Regions from separate parts of the Terrabacter aeriphilus genome, predicted to be linked through region 3. Evidence: predicted binding sites of a transcription regulator. Region 3 holds the regulator's gene; each other region holds the start of a gene.
What was found. The regulator LexA, encoded in region 3, represses DNA repair genes until DNA is damaged. The targets are predictions, from matches to a motif close to TCGAACANNTGTTCGA.

Region 1 (4,544 bases), on a different contig from region 3:
GGCCGAGCAGCTCGTCGGCGCGCTTCGCGTCGCTCGTGACGACCTTGCCACCGATGCTGAACGTCCCGCTCTGGAAGTCCTGCTCGGGCAGGGCGAGGGTGAACGACCGGCCGAGGAGCAGCTTGAGGTCGTCGGGCAGCTTGACGTCGAGCTGGTCCTCGAGCTGGCCGACGAGGTCATTCTGGCCCTGGGCCGATCCCAGCGAGTCGAGCTGCTTCTTCACCTGCGGCCACGCGGTGTCGACGAGCTGGTCGCCGCCGGCCACGTGCATGGCCGCGACGGTGTTGTCCGGGAGGTTGACGAGCTGCGCGCCGTCACCCTTGACCGCCTTGGTCCCGTCGGCGCCGCGGAAGACGCCCGACAGCTCGACGTAGTCGGCGTCGAAGCGCAGGGCCGCGGCGAAGCGTCCCTTCGCCCCGGCGGTCGCCAGGGTCGAGTCCATGCCGGACCCACCGAGCTTCGAGATCTCCTTGATCCCGTTGGTCGCGTCGAACCAGGCCGACATGACGCCCTGCTCGCCGAGCGCGCCCATGTCGTCGGCGAACGTCGCGTTGTCGGCGAGCGAGCCGCGGTCGACGGCCGCGACGGTGGCGTCGCCGGTGCCCTTCGGCGTGATGAGGGCGTAGCCGTCCTTCATCCGCAGCTCGGCGCCCGTGCCGTCGGTGTCGCACGCGAGCAGCTTCGTCAGCGTGTCCCTGGCGGCGTCCTCGTCCTTGACCTGCACGGCGATCGCGACGTTCGGCTTGTCGCTCGTGCCGCCCGGGCGGAAGGCGGCACCAGCGCGGTCGCCGAGCCACGGGGCGATGTCGGAGTCGTAGCTGAACTTCGCCGCGCAGGCGTTGCTCGAGTCCTTCGTCGCGAGCTCCCAGAGCTTCTTGCGCGGGTCGTCGCTGCCGAGGGTGTCCTTGACCTGCGGCAGCTTGCCGAGGAAGCGGACGGCAGCGATCTTCTGGCCGGCCGACGGGTCGATGTCGAGCCGCACGTAGGCATAGGCGTCGCCGGGCAGCACCTCGGCGGGCTGGGCACCACCGCCGCTCAGCGCGGTGGTGGCGACGATGCCGGCACCACCGAGCACGAGCACCGTCGCGAGCGCCCCGACGAGCAGGCCCGTGCGGCGGCGACCACCGGTGGTGGGCTGCGTCGCCTCGTCGGCGAGCGCGACGCCGGCCGCGGCGGGCGCGTGCGCGGACGTCGCGTCGGCGCCGGCGGGGTAGGAGTACTGCGGCACCGGCACGGTGTGCTCGGTCGGGACGGCCTGCGTGGTCTCCGGGCCGGGCGTGCCGGCGGCCGACGGGTCGGGCGCGTCGGAGGGACCCTCGGTGGGTCCCGGGTGGTCTTCGGTCATTGGTTGCTCCCCTGACGTGTGCGCTGGGCCCGTGTGGGCACGGGCGAATGAGGACGATACCGGTCGCGGGACGCGGGCGTGCGCGCTTGCGGCAACCCTCGGACGCCGGATGCGCGCGGCGGGGTTCCCGGCGGGGGAGTGGCAGACTGCAGGAGTGCGGATGAGCCACTTCTGGACCCTGATGGACGACGAGTTCGGCGCGGCGTATGCCGGGTCCCTCGCCCGTGACCACGTGATCGGGGCGCTCGGCAACCGCACGGCTGCGCAGGCCCTCGCCGACGGCGAGCCCCCGCGGGCGGTGTGGGAGGCGCTCTGCGTCGACATGGACGTCCCGCCGGCGCGACGCCTCGGCCGTGACACGCGCGTCGCGCGGGGGGCCGAGGGCGGTCGTTCGGGTCGCTGAGGACGCGACGGCGTCTCGCGGCGTGTCGTGCTCCGGGTCGAACACGTGTTCGGTAGTGTTCTCCACAGGTCCTGCGCCACCACCCCCATCGTCCACAGGCCGTCTCGTGGAACACCCCGATGTCGGCGCCGGCACCTAACGTCTGACCCGACAGCGGATCTCGCACCGGCGAGGCCTCGGCCCGGGTCGAAGGTAGACGACCGCAACGCAGACGGCAGATAGGTGACCGACATGGCTTCGGTGCAGATGAAGGACAAGGACAAGGCCCTCTCCTCGGTGATGGGCCAGATCGAGAAGAGCTACGGCAAGGGTGCCGTCATGCGCCTCGGCGACGACATCCGCCCGCCGATCGAGGTGATCCCCACGGGCTCGATCGCGCTCGACGTCGCGCTCGGCATCGGCGGACTCCCGCGCGGCCGTGTCGTCGAGATCTACGGCCCGGAGTCCTCGGGCAAGACGACCGTCGCCCTCCATGCCGTCGCGAACGCCCAGAAGGCCGGCGGCATCGCGGCGTTCATCGACGCCGAGCACGCCCTCGACCCCGACTACGCCAAGAAGCTCGGTGTCGACACCGACGCCCTGCTCGTGTCGCAGCCCGACACGGGTGAGCAGGCGCTCGAGATCGCCGACATGCTGATCCGGTCCGGCGCCCTCGACATCATCGTCATCGACTCGGTCGCCGCGCTCGTGCCGCGGGCCGAGATCGAGGGCGAGATGGGCGACAGTCACGTCGGTCTGCAGGCCCGCCTCATGAGCCAGGCGCTGCGCAAGCTCACCGGTGCGCTCAACAACACCGGCACGACCGCCATCTTCATCAACCAGCTCCGCGAGAAGATCGGCGTCATGTTCGGCTCGCCCGAGACGACGACGGGTGGCAAGGCGTTGAAGTTCTACGCCTCGGTCCGTCTCGACGTCCGTCGCATCGAGACGCTCAAGGACGGCACCGACCCGGTCGGCAACCGCACGCGCGTCAAGGTCGTCAAGAACAAGGTCTCGCCGCCGTTCAAGCAGGCCGAGTTCGACATCCTCTACGGCCACGGCATCTCCCGCGAGGGCGGGCTCATCGACATGGGCGTCGAGCACGGCTTCGTCCGCAAGGCCGGTGCCTGGTACACCTACGAGGGCGACCAGCTGGGCCAGGGCAAGGAGAACGCCCGCAACTTCCTCAAGGACAACCCCGACCTCGCCGACGAGATCGAGAAGAAGGTCAAGGAGAAGCTCGGGGTGGGCCCCCGCGTCGACCAGCCGGCCGAGGTCGCGGACGTGCCCGTCGACTTCTGATCGTGACCGGTCCACACCACGGCAGTGGCGCGAGCCCGGCGGAGCGCCGGGCCCGCGCCGCGGCCGCTCTCGCCGAGGCGGAGGGTGTCGCGGGCGTCCGCGCCCCCTGGGGCTCTGCGCCGGCGGGGGAGCGGCCCGATTGGGCGCCACCGCCCGAGGACACCGAGGCCCAGCTGCCTGAGGCCGACGCCGACTCGGTGGCCCGCGCCATCGTCCTGCGCCAGCTGAGCATGGCTCCGCGCAGTCGCGCACAGCTCGAGAAGAAGCTGCGCCAGCGCGGCTGCGCCGACGACGTGGCTGCCCGCGTGCTCGACCGGATGACCGAGGTCGGCCTCGTCGACGACGAGGCCTACGCCCAGATGCTGGTCCGCTCGAAGCAGTCCGACCGGGGGCTCGCCCGCCGGGCCCTCGCGCACGAGCTGCGCAAGCAGGGCATCGACCAGGAGCTCGCCGACGAGGCCCTCGAGCAGGTCGGCCCGGGCGACGAGCGGCTCCGGGCCGAGCAGCTCGTGGCGAAGAAGCTGCGCTCGATGCGCGGGCTCGCGCCTGACGTCCAGGCGCGGCGGCTCGCCGGCATGCTCGCCCGCAAGGGCTATCCCGGCGAGACGGCCTGGCCCGTCATCCGCGATGCGCTCGACGGCCTGCCCGAGCACGAGCGCGACTGACGGGAGTGGCCGCAGCGCGATTGGTGGGTGCCGACGAGGGTGCCCGGGTGGCGCGAAGGGGTGGGAACCGGTCCGGTTCCCACCCCTCGGGCGTGGTGCTGGGCTCGCTCAGGCCTGCGCGGGCACGTTCGCGATGGCCGACACGTCGAACTCGAGCTTGACCTTCTCGCTGACGAGGACGCCACCGGTCTCGAGGGCGGCGTTGAAGGAGAGGTTCCACTCGGTGCGGTCGATGGTGACCTCGCCCTCGAAGCCGACGCGGGTGTTGCCGAACGGGTCCTTGGCCGAACCGGTCTCCTCGAAGGGGATCGTCACGGACTTGGTCACGCCGTTGATGGTGAGGTCACCGGTGATGGCCCACTCGGTGCCGTCGCGCTCGACGTCGGTCGAGACGAAGGTGATCTGCGGGTAGTTCGCGATGTCGAAGAAGTCGGGGGTCTTGAGGTGGCCGTCGCGCTGCTCGTTGCCGGTCGTGACGCTCGCCGCGGAGATGGTCACGGTGACCGAGGAGTTGGCGGGCGTGGCGGTGTCGATGTGGGCGGTGCCCTCGAACTCGTCGAAGTGGCCGCGGACCTTGGTGACCATGGCGTGCCGCGCGGAGAAGCCGACGCGCGTGTGGCTCGGGTCGAGGGTGTAGTCGCCGGTGATGTCGGCCACGGCGGTGGAGGGCGTCTCGGTGACGGCGTCGTCCTTGGTGCGGTTGAACAGTCCCATGTCAGGTCCTTCGAAGTAGGTTATTGAACTTTCAACAACTAGGATGAGGGGAAGTTGTTGAAGTGTCAAGCAAGGGCGTCAACGGTGCGTCCGGGCGTGCTATTCCCGCGCGTCCCCCCAGGGTTCGCACGCGGGT
Region 2 (4,544 bases), on a different contig from region 3:
GAACCGCATCCGCGCCGCGATCAGCCGCAGCCGGCCGTCCGATCCGGCGGCACGCTGAGGGTCCCGAGCCACCCGGAGACCAGCGGCGTCGACCCGACGGGGTGGCTCAGGGAGCGGTCGTCGGGGTGTCGACGGCGCCGCCGTAGCGACGGTCGCGGTCGACGTAGGCCTCGATGGCGGCCCAGAGGTCGCGACGGTCGTAGTCGGGCCACAGCCGGTTCTGGAACACCATCTCGGCGTAGGCCGACTGCCAGAGCAGGAAGTTGCTCGTGCGCTGCTCGCCGGAGCTGCGCACGAAGAGGTCGACGTCGGGCATCGTCGGCTCGTCGAGGTACTTCTTGATCGTCTTCTCGTCGACCGATCCCGGCCGCAAGCGACCGTCCTTGACGTCGTGGGCGATCCGCTGGACGGCGTCGGCGATCTCGGCGCGGCCGCCGTAGTTGACGCAGAAGTAGAGGGTCAGCCCGGTGTTCTGCGCCGTCAGCTCCTGCGCGATCTCGAGCTCCTTGATGACGGACCTCCAGAGGCGGGGCGCGCGGCCGACCCAGCGCATGCGCACGCCCCACTCGTTCAGCTGGTCGCGGCGGCGGCGGATGACGTCGCGGTTGAAGCCCATGAGGAAGCGCACCTCCTCGGGCGAGCGACGCCAGTTCTCCGTCGAGAAGGCATACGCCGACAGGTGCGTGACGCCGACCTCGACGGCTCCGGCAACGACGTCGAGCAGCGACGCCTCGCCCGCCTCGTGCCCCTTCGTGCGCGGGAGCCCGCGCGCGTTGGCCCATCGACCGTTGCCGTCCATGACGATGGCGACGTGCTTCGGCAGCAGGTCCGCGGGGATCGCGGGCGGCATCGCCCCGGACGGGTGCGGGAACGGCTTGGCGTACATGGGTCTCCGGTCGGTCGGGAGCGGGTTCGCTTCGGGCTCAGGCTCGTTCGACGAGGCGCAGCGACCGCAGACCCCGCTCGATGTGCCACTGGAGGAAGGCCGACACGAGCCCGTTGCCCTGGCTGCGGTGCCGCTCGTCGCTCGCGTCGGCGACGTCCCAGTCGCCGGTGAGCAGCGATGCGAGCAGCTCGAACGTCTCCGGGGCCGGGGCGCTCGAGCCGGGCGGGCGGCAGGCGGAGCAGACGGCCCCACCGGCCTGCACGTGGAAGGCGCGGTGCGGGCCCGGCGCGCCGCACTTGGCGCAGTCGACGAAGCTCGGGGCCCAGCCCGCGATGGCGAGCGAGCGCAGCAGGTAGGCGTCGAGCACGAGGCCCGCGTCGTGGTTGTGCTCGGCGAGCGACCGGAGGGCGCCGGCGAGCAGGAGGAACTGCTGGGTCTGCGGCTCGTGCTCCTCGGTCAGCTGCAGCGCGGTCTCGAGCATCGAGGTGGCGCACGTGTAGGCCGTGTAGTCGCGGGCGATGGCGTCGCCGTAGGGGGCCAGCGTCTCGACCTGGGTCACGGTGTCGAGGTTGCGCCCCTCGTAGCACTGCACGTCGATGACCATGCCGGGCTCGAGCCGCGAGCCGAAGCGCGACTTCGTGCGCCGCACCCCCTTGGCGACGGCCCGCACGCGCCCCCGGGTGCGCGTCAGCATCGTGATGATCCGGTCGGCCTCGCCCAGCTTGTGGGTGCGCAGGACGATCGCCTCGTCACGGTAGAGGGGCATGGGCCCATTCTCTCCCCCTCCGGGGTGTGGGACGCACCGCACGCGCCGGGCTCCCCGAGGTCGGCCCGGAACTCGGCCCCCGAGGTTCGAACACGCGTTCGACCACGTGGTCTATCGTGGGGTCATGGACCTCTCACTCCAGGGTTCGCTGCTCGACCTGGGCGAGGCGATGACCCTGCGCGCCCTCGGTACCGGCACCGTGCGGCACCCGCTCGCCCACGGCGCCTGGGTCGACGTCCGGCCCGGCTGGCTCGCGGCCGGCGACGAGCTCTTCACGGCGCTGCTGCGCGACGTGCCGTGGCACGCCGAGCGCCGCCAGATGTACGACTCCGTCGTCGACGTGCCCCGCCTCACGAAGTTCTACGCGGGCGACGAGCGTCTCCCCCACCCGATGCTCGTCGAGGCGCGCGACGCGCTGAGCCGCCACTACGCGCCGGAGCTCGGTGAGCCGTTCGTCACCGCGGGCCTCTGCCTCTACCGCGACGGGCGCGACAGCGTCGCGTGGCACGGCGACCGCATCGGCCGGTCGCGCGACAGCGACACGATGATCGCCATCCTGTCGCTGGGCTCCGCGCGCACCCTGGCGCTCCGGCCCCGCGACGGCGGCCCCATCCCCGGGTCGAGGGCAAAGAGCTTGCGCTACGCCCTCGGGCATGGTGACCTCGTCGTGATGGGTGGCTCGTGCCAGCGGACGTGGGACCATGCGGTCCCCAAGACGTCGGAGCCGATGGGACCGCGCATCTCCGTGCAGTTCCGTGTCGCAGGCGTCCGCTGACAGGAGATCCCGTATGCCGTCCAGCCGCTCAGGTGGCCCCCTTCCCTACCTCGACCACCTCGCGGCCGACTCGGCCCGCTTCCGCGCGGTGCTCGCGACCGCGCCGGCCGACGCCCGGGTGCCCTCGTGCCCCGACTGGAGCGCGGACGACCTGCTCTGGCACCTCGCCGAGGTGCAGTGGTTCTGGGGCGAGATCGCCGAACGGGGACTCACCGACCCCGCGGCGGTCGAGGCGATGAACGACGCCCGCGACGAGCGGCCCACCGACCGGTCGGGGCTGCTCGCCTTCTTCGACCGCTCGAGCGAGCGGCTCCATCGGCAGCTGACCGACCTCGCGCCGACGACGCCGCTCTGGATGTGGGCCGACGACAAGACGGCCGGCTACATCGCCCGGCGCCAGGCCCACGAGGCCCTCGTCCACCGCCTCGACGCCGAGCTCACGGTCGGCGACCGCACGCCGCTCGACCCCAGGCTCGCGGCTGACGGCGTCGACGAGGCGCTCCGGATCATGCGCGGTCACGAGCCCGACGAGGACCTATCCCACGCTCCGGTCGCCGGGCCAGTGACGATCGCCACCGTCGACGCGATGCACACGTGGACCGTCACCCCCGTGCGGATCACCGGCAGCTGGAACGGGCGCGAGATCGACCTGCAGCGCTTCCTCGTCGCCGACGGGCCCGACCCGAGCTCGGTCGCCGAGATCAGCGGCACCGCGGCCGACCTCGACTGCTGGCTGTGGAACCGGCCGCCCGAGGGGTCGATCGCCCGGGACGGCGATCCGACGGCGCAGGCGGCGGTCGACGCCGTGCTCAGCGACTCGATCGACTGAGGGGCCGACCGCGTCGCCGAGCCGGCCGCGGCACGTGCGCGTGCACGAGCCCGGCCAGCGCGACGACGAGCGGGACGAAGGCGAACAGGTAGCGCGACCGCCCCTGCAGCACCACGGTGAAGGCGGCGATCCCGAGCACCGAGACCGCGACGAGCAGGGTCTCGCGGCGGTACGGCACGCGCAGCAGGCCGACACCGGCGACGAGCAGCACGGCGAGCCAGAGCGCCTGGGTGAGGTCGGCCCGCAGCGGGTAGGCGTCGCCCTCGAACCCGTTGAGCGCGTGGACGATCGCGGTCGGACCGGTGGCCGGGGCGAGCGTGCCGGGCAGGGAGTCCGGGCCCTCGCCCCAGGCCCAGAACATCCCGTCGCCCCAGTTCCACGCCGTCTTCGAGGCGTAGAACGCGATGCTCCCGCCGAGGCCGCGCTCGTCCCAGCGGTCCGCGAGGAACTGCGCCGCGTAGGCCCTCATCTGCTCCTGCGAGGCCCCGTCGACGGCGTCGACCATCGGCCGCGAGTACGCGCCGTAGTTGACGACGCCCCCGGCGCCACGCTGCTCGTCCGCGCCGAGCGCCACCCACCACAGCAGCGGCGGCGACACCTCGGTGTGCAGGCGGCTCGCGTCGACACCGGCCGCCGAGGTCGCCGCCGCGGACAGCCCGACCCCGAGCCCGACGAAGGCGAGGGCCGAGGCCGCGCAGGCGGCGAGCACCCGGGCCCGGCGCTCCGGCGCCAGCCCGTGGTCGAAGAGGGCGACCACCGTCGTCAGCACCGCGGCGACGGCGATGACCACGGGCGTGGTCTTGACGGCATACGCGATCGCGACGGCGACGACGGCGAGCACCCACAGCACGATGCGGCCACGCCGCGCACCCGGCGTCAACGCCCTGGCGGCGAGCGCGACCCCTCCGACGACGAAGGGCATCGCGTAGAAGTCGGTGTAGGGCACCGCGAGCCAGGGGCTCGTGCCGACGAGCACGAGCGTCACGAGCTGCGCGCCGACCGCCGGCCCCCGGCCCGCCACGCGCGCGACGAGGCCGTGCACGGCATACAGGGTCACGGTCACGCAGATTCCGTTGAGCGGGATGAGGACTGCGTCGGGCGCCAGCGAGAACGCTTGTGCCACGGCGACACCCGCGCGATCGATCGCGAGGAGGGGAAGGTTGTTCGGGTAGAGCGACAGGTAGTCGTAGTCAGCAGCCCGCAGGGGCTCGCCCGCCTGAAGCAGGCGCGCCATGTCGAGCATGACGCGCGCGTCCCAGCCGTAGTGGTAGCGCGTCATGAGGCCGAT
Region 3 (4,544 bases):
CGAAGGCGACGGCCACGTCGCAGTCGCCGCGACGGAGCGCCGCCAGCGACTCGGGCGGCTCGGCCTCGGTGAAGGTGACGGTGATGTCGGGGTGGCGGGCCTTGAGGATCGCGAGGGTGCGCGGCACGAGGGTGGCCGACGAGCTCGGGAACGCCTGCAGCCGCACGCGTCCCGCGCGCAGACCCGCGATGGCGGTGATCTCCTCCTCGGCCGCGTCGAGCGCCGCGAGCACCCCGACGGCGTGACGGGCGAGGACCTGGCCGGCCTCCGTGAGGCGGACCTGACGGCCGTAGCGCTCGACGAGGACCGTGCCCGTGCGCTGCTCGAGGCGCCGCACCATCTGCGAGATGGCCGGCTGGGTGAACCCGAGCGCGTTCGCGGCGCTCGTGAAGCTTCCCTCGTCGGCGATGGCCTTCATGACCCGCAGGCCCGCAGCATCGATCATGGGCCAATCATAACGGGTTCTTATGCTTTTCAGTGAGGTGACGTCAGCAAGGCATGGGTGACGAGGTCGTGCGACGAGGCGACGTAGGCTGGTCGCGTGTCCCAGCCGACCGGTCTGTCCTCCTCGTCCCCGACGACACGGCTGTCCACCTCGCGCATCCTGCCGCTCGTGACGCACGACCTCGGCACCTTCGAGGACCTCGTCGACCTCGTGAGCGGTGGCGGGGTCCTCGTGCTGAGCGGTGCAGGGCTCTCGACGGAGTCGGGCATCCCCGACTACCGCGGACCTGACGGGACCCGCCGCGTCGAGCCGATGACGTACGGCGAGTTCGCCGGCTCCGGCGAGGCCCGGCGGCGCTACTGGGCACGCAGCTACATCGGCTGGCAGCGCTTCGACGCCGCGGAGCCGAACGAGGGGCACCGGGTCGTCGCCGACCTGCAGGGGGCCGGCTACCTCGGACCCGTCATCACGCAGAACGTGGACGGGCTGCACCAGGCGTCCGGGGCGCGCGACGTCGTGGAGCTGCACGGCTCGCTCGACCGGGCCGTGTGCCTCACCTGCGGCGAGGTGACCTCACGACTCGGCCTGCACGAGCGGATGACGGAGGCGAACCCCGGCTTCATGGCGCGCTTCGCGGCCGCCGCGCACGCCGTGGGCTCGCAGTGGGGCGAGCAGGTGCGCCCGGACGGCGACATCGTCCTGGCCGACGAGCTCGTCGAGTCGTTCCACCCGCCGCGGTGCCTCGTCTGCGGCAACGACACCGTGAAGCCCGACGTCGTCTTCTTCGGCGAGTCCGTGCCCAAGCCCCTCGTGGAGCGGTGCTTCGGCCTCGTCGAGACGGCAGGGGCGCTGCTCGTGCTCGGCTCGTCGCTGTCGGTGATGAGCGGCTACCGGTTCGTGCGCCGGGCGCACGCCAAGGGCGTGCCCGTCGCCATCGTCACGCGCTCGGCCACGCGTGGTGATGCCGAGGCGAGCCTGCGCCTGCACGCGCCCCTCGGCACCACCCTGACCGGCCTGCGTTCCGCGCTCGGGGTCTGACGCTCCGGGTCTGACGCTCTGGGTCTGACGCTCCGGATCTGACGCTCGGCGCGTCCTAGATGCGTCGCAGGACGGCGGTCACCTTGCCGAGGATGGTGGCGTGGTCGCCGTCGATCGGCGAGAAGTCGGGGTTGTGGGGCATCAGCCACACGTGCCCGTCGGTGCGCTTGAAGGTCTTGACGGTCGCCTCGTTGTCGAGCATCGCGGCCACGACGTCGCCGTTCTCGGCGTGCTGCTGCTGGCGCACGACGACCCAGTCGCCGTCGCAGATGGCCGCCTCGACCATCGAGTCGCCGGCGACCTTGAGCAGGAAGAGGTCGCCCTCGCCCACGAGCTGCTTCGGCAGCGGGAAGACGTCCTCGACGACCTCCTCGGCGGTGATCGGCACGCCGGCGGCGATCTTGCCGAGCACCGGGACGTACGAGGCCTCGGGCCGGGCGTCGCCCGAGTCGGTCTCGGTGTCGTACTGGTCGCCGGCCGGGCCGGCCGTCCGGGCGCCGCGCGAGCCGCGCGCGGCGGGCGTGTCCGCCCTGGCTCGGGCGGGCGACGTGGCGCGACCGCGGTAGCCGACCTGCTCGGCCGTCGCGTCGGGGGAGACGACCTCGAGGGCGCGCGGTCGGTTCGGGTCGCGGCGCAGGTAGCCCTTGGCCACGAGCGCGTTGAGCTGGTGGGAGACGCTCGACGGGCTCGCGAGGCCGACGGCGTCGCCGATCTCGCGCATGCTCGGCGGGTAGCCCCGCCGGTCGACGGAGTTGCGGATCACCTCGAGCACCTTCCGCTGACGCACCGTGAGCCCGTCGCCGGTGTCGCGGTCGGGAAGCTCGGTCACGCCCATGGTGTCCCCTTCGTCGGCTCGTCAGACCGTTGCTGCGACCGGTCGTGACGACCGATGTCAGTGGTGGCTGGTGAGGTGTGTGGTGTGCGGAAAGCCTACGAGGTTCGAACACAGTTGCCAAACACCTGTTCGACGCGTGTCTCGACTTCATCGAACATACGTGCTAGAAATCGTCCAGACGTTCCATCGAACACCTGTTCGGTGGATCCGGAGCTAGGGGAGGTCACCATGAGCGCCACCGTGCTGACGGCCGTTCGTCCGATCGCGACGCAGGAGCAGCAGGCCGCGTCGGGTCCGCAGGGGCGCCCGCGCCTCGTCTCCGTGCCGACCGGTCGCGAGGCGGGCCGCGCCGCGCGAGCCGCCCGGGCTGCACGGGACGCCCGCGTCCCGATGCGGCTCACGCGCTTCGGCCGTCTCGTCGTCTCCCTGCTCGTCGCGTCGGTCGTGGCCCTGCTCGCCGTCGGCCTCGCCGGCCAGCTCGCGTCCGCCACCGGCGAGCCGCGCACGCTGACGGTCCAGCCGGGGCAGACCCTCTCGGGCATCGCCGCCCGGGAGCTGCCCGGTCTCAGCCGCGCCGACGGCGTGCTCGAGCTGCAGCTCGCCAACGGTCTCAGCTCGAGCCAGGTCCATGCCGGCCAGCAGCTGGTCGTCCCCGGTCCCTGAGCCCGCTCCGACCCAGCAGACCTCTGCGCACACCGTGCGCAGACCCCCAACGGCCGCGTTGGCTCCACCTCCAGCGGCTGTCGGGACCGGCGCTTCGACCCCGCCGGCCCCGTCCGGACGCCGCACCCCTGCACGGGGTGCGGCGTTCTGCTGCCTCCGGCGCCCTGTGGACGACGGGCCCGGTCCGGCGCCGTGACGTCCTAGCGTCACCACCGGGGAAGGGAGCCACGAGCGATGCACTACGAGGTGGACACCGCCGCGCTGCGCGAGAGCGCGCTGACGATCGGTGAGGTGCTGGCGCGGGTGCGCCGGCTCGGGGTCACCGACGACCTGGCCGCCGTCGCGACGGCGGTGCCGCCCGGGCGCACCACGGCAGGCGCGCCGGGGGTCGCCCTCGCGTGGCAGGCGCGGCTGGCCGGCCTCACGTGGGAGCTGCGCGAGCTCGGGGCCGGGGTGAGTGCCGCGGCCGACGGCTACGACGGCGCGGAGCAGGTGGCCCGGTCCGCCCTCTCGGGTCTGTCGGGCCTGTCGGGGTCCCGCCGGCACGCATGACCGCCGCGACGCTCGGGGGCGGACCGGGCATCCGCGAGATCCGCGCGGCCCGACCGGCGGTGCTGCTGGCCGTCGCCCGACGGCTGGAGGAGCGGCGCGCCACCGTGCTGAGCTGCACCGAGGCCCTGCTGTGGCGGCGCTCGGCCGGCACCCGGTGGTCGGGCCCGGCTGCAGCCGCCGTCGTCTCGCGGTACGCCTTCGTCGTCGACCAGCTCTCCCGGCTCGGCCAGAGCCTCGCCGCAACCGGGCACGCCCTGGGCCGGGCCGCGCGCCGGCTCGAGGCGGCGGCCGACCTCGTGCACCGAGCGGATCGTCGGGCCGCCGCCGAGGGTGCCTGGGTCGACCCCGACGGCGTCGTGCTCCTGCCCGTGCGTGCCTCGTTGGGGGAGCCGCTCGTGGAGGCGCACCGGGCCCGCCTCGACGCCCTCCTGCTCGCCGACGTGCACGCGTGCCTCCACGAGGCGCAGCGCACGGCGCGGGAGCTCGACGAGGAGCTCGCCCGCGCGCTGCTCGAGTCCGCGCGCGGCGCTGGCCCGGCAGCGGGTACGGGCTCGTCACCGGCTGCCCCGACGGGCCCGACGGGCGCGACGGGCCCGTCGGGCGCGACGGGCGCGACGCCCCTGCGTCCGTCCCCACCGCCCTCGGGCGTCTCGGGTGGCATGCCCGACCTCGTCTTCTCGACGGGCGCCTGGTGGCGCTCGCTCACCGCGGAGGAGCAGCGCTGGGTGCTGCGCGAGCGGCCGGAGTGGGTCGGCGCGCGCGACGGGGTCCCCGCGCAGGCCCGCCACGAGGCCAACCTCACGCTGCTCGCGCGCGCCGAGCGAACGGCATACGGCCGCGTGCAGGAGCTGGGCCGCGGCGGCGCCCCGTGGCACGTGGAGGAGCGGGCACGGGCGCAGGAGCGCGTCGACGGGCTCCGGGCGATCCGCGAGGTCCTCGCGCGGCGCGACGGGGTGCAGCGGCAGCTGCTGCTCGTCGACACCGCAGCGCTCGACCTGCGGGCGGTCGTGG

Region 1: recA (recombinase RecA) is a predicted target of LexA. The motif match lies at 1,786-1,801, and genes of this name have one in related genera.
Region 2: ABD979_RS07505 (alpha-ketoglutarate-dependent dioxygenase AlkB) is a predicted target of LexA. The motif match lies at 1,739-1,754, and genes of this name have one in related genera.

Annotation. Positions count from the first base shown of each region.
Region 1 is NZ_BAABIW010000010.1:70,988-75,531, forward strand. It holds gene ABD979_RS07265 (DUF3352 domain-containing protein) at 1-1,345, opposite strand, end outside; gene ABD979_RS07270 (DUF3046 domain-containing protein) at 1,506-1,748, shown strand; gene recA (recombinase RecA) at 1,980-3,029, shown strand; gene ABD979_RS07280 (regulatory protein RecX) at 3,032-3,694, shown strand; gene ABD979_RS07285 (YceI family protein) at 3,803-4,408, opposite strand.
Region 2 is NZ_BAABIW010000010.1:123,511-128,054, reverse strand. It holds gene ABD979_RS07520 (hypothetical protein) at 1-58, shown strand, start outside; gene ABD979_RS07515 (isoprenyl transferase) at 107-886, opposite strand; gene recO (DNA repair protein RecO) at 924-1,652, opposite strand; gene ABD979_RS07505 (alpha-ketoglutarate-dependent dioxygenase AlkB) at 1,777-2,427, shown strand; gene ABD979_RS07500 (maleylpyruvate isomerase family mycothiol-dependent enzyme) at 2,441-3,256, shown strand; gene ABD979_RS07495 (glycosyltransferase family protein) at 3,237-4,544, opposite strand, start outside.
Region 3 is NZ_BAABIW010000020.1:117,182-121,725, forward strand. It holds gene ABD979_RS15995 (LysR family transcriptional regulator) at 1-445, opposite strand, end outside; gene ABD979_RS16000 (Sir2 family NAD-dependent protein deacetylase) at 542-1,483, shown strand; gene lexA (transcriptional repressor LexA) at 1,539-2,318, opposite strand; gene ABD979_RS16010 (LysM peptidoglycan-binding domain-containing protein) at 2,547-2,981, shown strand; gene ABD979_RS16015 (hypothetical protein) at 3,216-3,533, shown strand; gene ABD979_RS16020 (alpha/beta hydrolase) at 3,530-4,544, shown strand, end outside.